One region of the Clostridium sp. JNZ X4-2 genome, then DNA from elsewhere that is predicted to be linked to it. Evidence: a T-box and tRNA genes for the amino acid it is inferred to sense, from the RefSeq annotation. Region 1 holds a T-box; the other regions hold tRNA genes.
The links. The T-box of region 1 lies ahead of thrS (threonine--tRNA ligase). A T-box ahead of a tRNA ligase gene usually reads a tRNA of that ligase, here a tRNA-Thr.
Positions count from the first base shown of each region.

Region 1 (3,277 bases):
AGATGCTCTCCCAGCTGAGCTATGCGCCCATAATCACATTATCACCACGACAATTCATATTATATATTGAGTTCTATATATTGTCAATACTTTATATTAAAAAATCGCACTGGCTTTAGTGAATTTTAAAATTATTGATAATATGATTTTATTTATTATTTGTTTACCATATTAAAATATCATTTTAATATATTGACTTTGTTATGTCGATATTTGACAATAGAAATTTGAATATAGATTTTTTTTAGACACATACTATTTTTGAAGGGAGTGTGAATAATGCTATTAACAACTATAGTTTACGATAAGGAAAAGGAAAGTGTAATACATGGTATTCAAGAACTAAAAGAATATTTCAGGCATAAAGGCGTGCTCATTGGTGTATATGAAAGTATAGAGTCTGATACTCACTTCCTCAAACTATTTTGTGATAGAGAAATAAACAATAAACTTATGAATATATATAATATGTATATTGCAAACATTATATATAATATAGTGATAGATGAGTTTTATGAAAAAGATATTCTGGCTTTTTTGTCTAACGAATATTTTTTCCTGAAATATGAGGAATTGGAGGAAATTAGGCTGGAAAGCTTAAAAGTATTGAAAGGTGAAATGGAAATTATGGATGAAAACTCCATTTTTTGTATAAATAAGAGAAATGACATATTGGATAAAATATCAAATTGTATAAATGAAAATAATGAGATAAATATAGAAGGATTTATAACTTTTAGAATCAGGGAACTTTTAGGTGATCTGGAAAGTATAATTGATAAAGTGGTTGAAAGGTATATGGTGGATAAGGAATACAATGAATTTATAAAGCTTTTAAAATATTTTGTAGAAATTCAAGAAAGTAAAATAGACTATTTAAGTATAATAATAGATAATGATGGAAAATATATAATAAAAGATAAAGAAAGCGATATAACAGAAAGCTTTTTTAAAGACTTAAAAGCATTAAAATGCAATAAAAATATAAATTCAGATTTAGATGATGTTTTAATAAGTGCATTGATAACCAATTCACCGGAAAAGATAGTAATTCATTGTGCTGAAAATTGCAGGAATTCAGAACTGATAGATACAATTGAAAAAGTTTTTACCGATAGAGTTGAATTCTGCAACAGCTGTAGTATATGCAAATCGGTAAAGAGTAATTTAAATAGAGTATGATTTATAAAAAGTTTAATTTTCATGTTGACATATTGATTTTAGAATAATATAATAAGCCTAAACAGAAATAAAAACTATGAAAGGGAAAAGTAAATAAATTAATTATTTTAAGAGAGAGGGATTTTAAGCTGAAATATCCTTTAAATAAAGTTTATTGAAAAACCACCTTAGAGTTGTATACTGAAATTTTTAGTAGGTATTTCCGTTAACCCACGTTAAAGGTAGAGTGAATAGTATTTAAATTGATGAATAGTTTTTTTATTATTAACTTGGGTGGAACCGCGGTAATACTCGTCCCATATTTTGGGAGGAGTTTTTTGTTGTTTATTTTTATATAAGCTAAAAGTAAAGTATTTATATTTTATTAAATTTAAGAAAAATTATGAAAAGGAAGAGTAAATAAAAGTTTGTTTTAAGAGAGAGGGATTTTAAGCTGAGATATCCTTTAAACAAAATTTATCGAAAACCACCTTGGAGTTGTATACTGAAATTTTTAGTAGGTATTTCCGTTTAATCTGCGTTAAAGAGTCAAAGATAACAGATAGATTTATAAATTTCTTGTTAAATTTGGGTGGAACCACGGTAAATTCGTCCCTTATATTGGGAAGAATTTTTTTTATAAATTTTAAATTAAAATAGATTTATAAGGAGGAACAATTATGATAAAAATAAGTCTCAAAGATGGTAAAGAATTGGATGAAGAGAAAGGATTAAAGGTAAGCGATATTGCAAAGAAACTAAGTACTTCCCTTGGGAAGAAAGCACTGGGAGCTAAAATAAATGGTGAAATAGTGGAATTAAATCATCCTGTAAATGAAGACTGCAAACTTGAAGTTCTCACTTTTGAAGATGAAGATGGAAAAAGGATATTGAGACATACAGCTTCTCATATACTTGCCCAGGCAATAAAGAAATTGTATCCGGAGGTTAAACTTGCTATAGGACCTGCCATAGATTCAGGATTTTATTATGATGTAGATGCAGATTTTTCATTTACACCGGAATTATTAGTTAAGATCGAAAATGAAATGAACAAAATAGTCAAAGAGAATATTAAACTGGAAAGATTTGAACTTCCAAGGGCAGAAGCCATAAAATTTATGGAAGAAAGAAAAGAACCTTACAAGGTGGAATTGATAAAGGATTTGCCGGAGAATGAAATTATATCTTTTTACAGACAAGGGGATTTTGTAGATCTATGTGCAGGACCTCATTTACCTTCTACAGGGAAGGTAAAGGCAATAAAACTCCTTTCCATAGCAGGTGCTTATTGGCGTGGAAATGAAAAGAACAAGATGCTTCAAAGAATATATGGAACTGCATTTGAAAAGAAAAGCGATCTTGAAGATTATATTAAACTTATGGAAGAAGCCAAGAAAAGAGATCATAGAAAATTGGGGAAAGAATTGGATTTATTCAGCATGCATGAAGAGGGACCTGGATTTCCATTTTTCCATCCAAAGGGAATGATAATTAGAAATGAACTTCAAAATTTTTGGAGACAAATGCACAGAAGAGCCGATTATGATGAAGTAATGACTCCGGTTTTATTAAATGAAGAGCTATGGCATCAATCAGGACATTGGGATCATTATAAGGAAAATATGTATTTTACTAAAATAGATGGAGAAAATTATGCTATAAAGCCTATGAATTGTCCAGGAGCTATACTCATTTATAAGAACAGCATACGTTCTTATAGAGATTTACCTAAAAGATATGGTGAAATGGGAATTGTCCATAGGCATGAAAAATCAGGAGCTCTTCATGGGCTTATGAGAGTAAGATGTTTTACTCAGGATGATGCCCATATATTCATTACTAAAGAGGATATTACAAATGAAATAATACAGGTTATAAAACTTATAGATGATTTTTATAAGGTATTTGGATTCAAGTATTTTGTAGAGCTTTCTACAAGGCCTGAAAATTCCATGGGAAGTGATGAAGATTGGGAAGCTGCAACTGATGGATTGAGAAATGCATTAAAAGTTGCAGGACTTGATTATAAAGTCAATGAAGGTGATGGAGCTTTTTACGGACCTAAAATAGATTTCCATTTAAGAGACTGCATCGGAAGAACTTGGCAATGCGG
Region 1 covers NZ_CM142685.1:2,680,894-2,684,170, reverse strand. Annotated here, with positions in the region: tRNA gene ACYUJ6_RS12895 (tRNA-Val) at 1-29, opposite strand, end outside; gene ytxC (putative sporulation protein YtxC) at 280-1,182, shown strand; T-box leader at 1,250-1,484, shown strand; T-box leader at 1,556-1,781, shown strand; gene thrS (threonine--tRNA ligase) at 1,842-3,277, shown strand, end outside.

Region 2 (3,277 bases), 840 kb from region 1:
ATTAAAAATATAAGACATCAATGTAAGTATAAAAATAGGCGCCAGTATCATAAGTGCAATAGTTCTCTTGTCATTTCTAAGCTGATGCAAAATACGTATAGTGAGTGCAATAACTTTCATCTCTTACCTCCATAGTACAAAAAAGCTTCTTCTATAGTATTGGAATGGGTATTTTTTTTCAGCATCTCAGGAGTACCTGCCGCAATTACCCTTCCATTACGAATCATACAAAGGTTGTCACATTTATCAGCCTCATCCATCACATGTGTTGTAATTATAATGGTAGTTCCCTTTTTGCTTAAGCCACCAAGTTCATCCCATATAGATTTACGAAGTACGGGGTCAATCCCCACTGTAGGTTCATCCAAAATAAGTACTGGAGGTCGATTTAACATTGCAATAGCCAGAGACAAACGCCGCTTCATACCTCCTGAATATTGGCTGACTCTTTTCTTTAAATCCTCAGATAAATTTACTAATTCCATAACTTCATCAATACGTTTTGTGCAATCCCTTTTAGATATATTGTACATGGCTGCAAAAAACTTCAAGTTATCCTCTGCGGTAATATCTCCATAGAGAGCATCGGATTGAGCCATGTATCCTATTTTATTCATCATTGAAAGCTTTGGCATTTTCTCACCTAATACATAAATTTGTCCATGAGTGGGCATATCAATGCCTGAAATCATTTTCACAAGAGTTGTCTTTCCAGAACCGGAGGGTCCTAGTAAACCAAAAATCTGAGAATATGATATTTCCAAGTTTATATTGTAAAGTATTTGCTGCTTTCCAAAATACCTATCCACATTTTCAACTGCTACACTACAAGAATTATGCTCCATAGTATTCCTCCTCACAGCTGATTATACTACAGAAATGGCTATTCATAATAAACATTTTTTCTGATTTTGTTGATTTTTATTTTACTTTACATGTAAAATATTACATGAATCCAAGGGAAAGCGAAGTGAACATTCATGACCTCAAGAGCAAACCAGTTGCTTAAAGACATCTTTATTGAACTATATACATATAAACCTATAAACAAAATAAGCGTAAGGGAGCTATGCTAGAAATCCGGCTTAAACCGCGGAACATTCTACAATTACTATGAAAACATAGATAATCATAGGATCCTTTTACCCATATAAATATAAGCCTCATAATCTTTGATTATGAGGCTTATCCATGGTGCTGGCAGTAGGCTTCGAACCCACGACCTACTGATTACAAGTCAGTTGCTCTACCAACTGAGCTATGCCAGCAGATATGGCGACTCAGAAGGGTATCGAACCCTCGACCTCCGGCGTGACAGGCCGGCACTCTAACCAGCTGAGCTACTGAGCCATATTAAAATATAATATTACATGGTGGGCACAATAGGGCTCGAACCTATGACCCTCTGCTTGTAAGGCAGATGCTCTCCCAGCTGAGCTATGCGCCCATATAATAATTGGTGACCCCTAGCAGACTTGAACTGCTGTTACCACCGTGAAAGGGTGGTGTCTTAACCGCTTGACCAAGGGGCCTTATAAAAAATAAAAACATAGTATCATAATCTCCAACTTAAATGAGTAAATCTCCCCCTTAGAGTAGACTTCTCATTTAAGTCAATCAATTATTGATTTTACAAATATATATATATATCTGTATACATGGCGACTCAGAAGGGTATCGAACCCTCGACCTCCGGCGTGACAGGCCGGCACTCTAACCAGCTGAGCTACTGAGCCATATTAAAATAATAATATTACATGGTGGGCACAATAGGGCTCGAACCTATGACCCTCTGCTTGTAAGGCAGATGCTCTCCCAGCTGAGCTATGCGCCCATATAATAATATTGGTGACCCCTAGCAGACTTGAACTGCTGTTACCACCGTGAAAGGGTGGTGTCTTAACCGCTTGACCAAGGGGCCTTATGTATTCTTTCAAGTCATATCTGGCGACCTAACATAGTCTATAATACAAAATATTCGTTAAAGTGTCAACACCTTTTTTTCAGATTCCCAAATATATTTCCCCATATTACCTCTAAAATCCTTATATATCAACACTTTAAGAAAATTTCCAGGTTTTTAATTAATTATACAACTTTTTGTTTACAAGCCTGTATATATTAAGATTAATAATTTTTTGTGCCCATATAACCTATATACTCCATTATTATCAGTGCGGTATCTTCGACAGCCCTTTTTGTCACATCTATTACTTTGCAATGCAGCTTTTTTATAAGCCTGTCCGAAAACTCTAATTCTTGAAGGACTCTCTCTTCATTGGCATATTTTAATTTTGTTGACATCATATTATACCTATCCATTCTATGCTTTCTTATTTCTATTAAATGTAGTGGATCTATGGTAAGCGCCACAATTTTTCTTCTGTCAATTTGAAATAATTCTTCCGGTACCGGTACTTCCGGCATAAGTGGTATGTTTAAGGCCTTTATCCCCTTGTTTGCCAGATACATGCACAGTGGCGTCTTAGATGTTCTAGAAAGGCCCAATAAAACTACATCTGCATGTTTGATACCTGAGCTGTCCTTGCTGTCATCATATCGAATAGCAAATTCTACTGCTTCTATTTTTTTATAATACTGAGAATCTATCTCCCATACAGCACCTGGCCTGTATTCAGGTATCTTGTTTAACAATCTGGAGGCCATACTTATACAAGGGCCTAGAATATTACTTATAGGTATGCCGGATTCTATACATCTCTGAATTAAAAATTCCCTAACTTCTACAAGTACAATTGTAGATATAATCATAATATTTTCTTTACTTTCTAATCCATTTATAAATTCATTTACATCTTCAAAACTCTTTATATATGGAACTCTATGAACTTCTATGTCTGAATAAAACTGACAGGCAGTTCCCTTAGCTACAAGTTCTGCTGTTTCACCTATAGAGTCGGATACTGCATATATTTTTAACATAAATAAGCCCTCCTACTTTTGATGTCTTTTTGATAATTCTACAAGTGCACATCCCTCAACGGCATCTATTCCATTATTATTGCAAAAATCCAATATTTCCTGGCTTTCCGCACCAGGCTGTATTAATATTTTATCTATTCCAAATTTGCCAGCTGCTTTAACTATATCAATTCCCACTGCAGGATTTATACATAAATCCAATACATGTACCTTAGGAAACACCTTTTCCAAAGAATCATAAACATTTCCAGCAATATCCCTGGGGTTTACTCCAACCGCATTAAACCCTGCAGCCTTTAGAGAATTTAATATCTTAAATGCATATTTCCCCTCC
Region 2 covers NZ_CM142685.1:3,519,263-3,522,539, forward strand. Annotated here, with positions in the region: gene ACYUJ6_RS16960 (ABC transporter permease) at 1-120, opposite strand, end outside; gene ACYUJ6_RS16965 (ABC transporter ATP-binding protein) at 117-845, opposite strand; tRNA gene ACYUJ6_RS16970 (tRNA-Thr) at 1,193-1,268, opposite strand; tRNA gene ACYUJ6_RS16975 (tRNA-Asp) at 1,274-1,350, opposite strand; tRNA gene ACYUJ6_RS16980 (tRNA-Val) at 1,372-1,447, opposite strand; tRNA gene ACYUJ6_RS16985 (tRNA-Glu) at 1,458-1,532, opposite strand; tRNA gene ACYUJ6_RS16990 (tRNA-Asp) at 1,660-1,736, opposite strand; tRNA gene ACYUJ6_RS16995 (tRNA-Val) at 1,759-1,834, opposite strand; tRNA gene ACYUJ6_RS17000 (tRNA-Glu) at 1,847-1,921, opposite strand; gene ACYUJ6_RS17005 (pyruvate, water dikinase regulatory protein) at 2,128-2,943, opposite strand; gene ACYUJ6_RS17010 (CoA-binding protein) at 2,956-3,277, opposite strand, start outside.
Region 2: it has a tRNA-Thr gene. The T-box ahead of thrS (threonine--tRNA ligase) is inferred to sense a tRNA for this amino acid. The anticodon was not compared.

Region 3 (3,277 bases), 560 kb from region 1:
TTCTCCTAAAACCTTCAAGTTTTGTCCTTCTGTTATATAAGGTATGCATCCCACTATAGTTACTGTATCTTCTTTTTTTTTCATCTTAGCAACTACATATCCATTGTCTTTATTTTGAAATATTATATCTTCTACAATTCCCTGTAAATCCTGCATAAGCTCTCTCCCACTTTAACAAACATATAAAATCTATATCTTTGAATATAATTATAGCACATAAGTTTAGCTTAAAAAAAGCTCTGTAAATTTACATACAGAGCTTCTACAATTCTAGATATATTTTTTTATATCATCAACCTTATTCAATTTTTCCCAGGGTAAATCTATATCGGTTCTTCCAAAATGCCCATAAGCTGCAACCTGTCTGTATATTGGCCTTCTCAAATCCAAGTCCCTTATTATAACAGCTGGTCTTAAATCAAATACCTTCTCTACTATATTAACTATTTTCTCTTCTGATACTTTTCCAGTGTTGAAAGTATCAATAGTTATAGATACGGGTTTTGCCACACCTATAGCATATGCAAGCTGTATTTCCAACTTATCTGCAACACCAGCAGCTACCAGATTTTTTGCCACCCATCTTGCAGCATAAGCAGCTGATCTATCCACCTTGGTTGGATCCTTCCCTGAAAATGCTCCACCACCATGTCTTCCATATCCGCCATAGGTGTCCACTATTATCTTTCTTCCTGTAAGACCAGAGTCTCCCTGAGGTCCGCCAACTACAAATCTACCTGTTGGATTTATGAAGTATTTGGTATTTTCATCCAGAAACTTCTGTGACACAACAGGCTTTATAACATGTTCAATTATATCACTTTCAATTTGTTCTTTAGTTACCAGTTCATCATGCTGTGCAGATACAACTATAGTATCAACTCTAATGGGTTTATTATCATCATATTCTATAGTCACCTGAGTTTTTCCGTCTGGTCTCAAGTACCTTAAAGTTCCATCCTTTCTAACCTGTGCCAGTCTTTTTGCCAGCTTATGAGCCAAACTTATGGGCATAGGCATATATTCCGGAGTTTCATTAGTGGCAAATCCAAACATCATACCTTGATCTCCTGCTCCTATGGCATCTGTTTCCTCCATCTGTCCTTTTTTGGCTTCCAGGGATTGATTGACTCCCATAGCTATATCTGATGATTGTTCATCAATTGAGCTCAGCACTGAGCAGGTATCACAATCAAATCCATATTTGGCTCTGGTGTATCCTATTTCCTTTACAGTTTTCCTAACTATTTTAGAAATATCTACATAGCATTTAGTTGATATCTCTCCCATAACCAAAATCATACCTGTAGTAGTAGCAGTTTCACATGCTACTCTTCCATACGGGTCTTGTTTTAATATGGCATCCAGAATTGCATCTGAAATTTGATCGCACATTTTATCTGGATGACCTTCTGTAACTGACTCAGACGTAAATAATTTTTTCATTTTCAATACCTCCATACTGTATAAAAAATAAAAACCTCTTCAAATAAGAAGAGGTTAAATAATTAACTGCTCTCTTATCTTGCAAAATTAACTTGCAGGAATTGGCACCTTGGCAAAACTTCTACTGGTTGCCGGGTTTCATCGGGCCTTTTTCCCTCCGCCTCTCTGGATAAGAGTCTATATTATTGATTTACAACAATTATAAAAATTTTAATAAAATAAAAAACACCCTAACAGTGCTTTTTATGGTGGAGGAAGATGGATTCGAACCATCGAAGTCACTGACAACAGATTTACAGTCTGCCCCCTTTGGCCACTCGGGAATTCCTCCGCATTTGGTGCTGGCAGTAGGCTTCGAACCCACGACCTACTGATTACAAGTCAGTTGCTCTACCTGCTGAGCTATGCCAGCTTATTTTGTTATAATGTGGTGGGCACAACAGGGCTCGAACCTGTGACCCTCTGCTTGTAAGGCAGATGCTCTCCCAGCTGAGCTATGCGCCCCCAATATTTGGTGGAGGAAGATGGATTCGAACCATCGAAGTCACTGACAACAGATTTACAGTCTGCCCCCTTTGGCCACTCGGGAATTCCTCCACATTTGGTGCTGGCAGTAGGCTTCGAACCCACGACCTACTGATTACAAGTCAGTTGCTCTACCTGCTGAGCTATGCCAGCTTATTTATTTCATATAAGTACACTAAAATAGAACATAAAGGCGTTTAACGTAGTTTAGTATACATTTTTGTGCAATTATTTTCAAATTTCATATTACATTAAAATCTAATGTTAAATGTTTATTTCTTCATGTATCTCGTTATTCCTTCAGAAATCACATACCTGTGATTTAGACATAATAATTTACATAATTCCATCATATAAATTATATATAGTATTCTCTTTGGATACTATCCATAGGCACTGCATACACATAAAGAAGGTGAAATATATTGAATAAAGTAAAATCCAACTATAAGAATCCACTGGCATATTACGATTTAGCCTATTTTTTAAAAGATCACATCAACAAGGATACCATCATCGTATGTATAGGTACAGATAGATATATAGGGGACTGTCTTGGCCCTTTAGTAGGTACCCTGCTAAAGTGCAAGCACTTTCCCCTGCCGGTTTATGGTACAATTTCAGAGCCCATACATGCTTTAAACATTGAAAGTAGACTAAATGAAATAAAATTGCTTCATCCCCATAGCAACATTATAGGTATTGATGCCTGTTTAGGAGATTCCAAAACCATTGGAGAAATACAGGCAAGAGACTTTCCTGTTCATCCCGGCAAAGGAGTGGGAAAATCTCTTCCCAATGTAGGAGACTCCTCAATAATAGGCATAGTTGATTCAAATGGCAATGAGGATATATTCAGCAATACCAGCAATATACGTTTGAATCTAATTTTAAATATGGCTGAAGTAATACTTTATTCACTAATTCATTCATATTATCTCTATTATAATAATATCTTATTGTAGATATATAGACAAATTTTTTAACACCAATAAAACATTTTCAATCTATTAAGGTTATATCATCACCAGTAAAAATGACTTCCATTTTGTCCAAATACTCAAGAACCTTTCCTGTACCTAAAGCTACACAGGATACCGGATCTTCAGCTACATAAACAGGTACATGAGTTACCTCCTGTATTAAATCACCTAATCCGTTTAGCAAGGCCCCTCCTCCAGTCATAACAATACCTTTTTCAGCTATGTCAGCAGATAATTCTGGAGGAGTTTTTTCCAATACCGCCCTAGCCGTATCTGCTATGGAATTTACAGTCTCCTTCAATGCTATTCTCATTTCTTTAGAT
Region 3 covers NZ_CM142685.1:3,245,764-3,249,040, forward strand. Annotated here, with positions in the region: gene recD2 (SF1B family DNA helicase RecD2) at 1-156, opposite strand, end outside; gene metK (methionine adenosyltransferase) at 271-1,446, opposite strand; SAM riboswitch class I at 1,518-1,622, opposite strand; tRNA gene ACYUJ6_RS15605 (tRNA-Tyr) at 1,693-1,777, opposite strand; tRNA gene ACYUJ6_RS15610 (tRNA-Thr) at 1,783-1,858, opposite strand; tRNA gene ACYUJ6_RS15615 (tRNA-Val) at 1,875-1,950, opposite strand; tRNA gene ACYUJ6_RS15620 (tRNA-Tyr) at 1,959-2,043, opposite strand; tRNA gene ACYUJ6_RS15625 (tRNA-Thr) at 2,049-2,124, opposite strand; gene yyaC (spore protease YyaC) at 2,397-2,936, shown strand; gene mreB (rod shape-determining protein MreB) at 2,974-3,277, opposite strand, start outside.
Region 3: it has a tRNA-Thr gene. The T-box ahead of thrS (threonine--tRNA ligase) is inferred to sense a tRNA for this amino acid. The anticodon was not compared.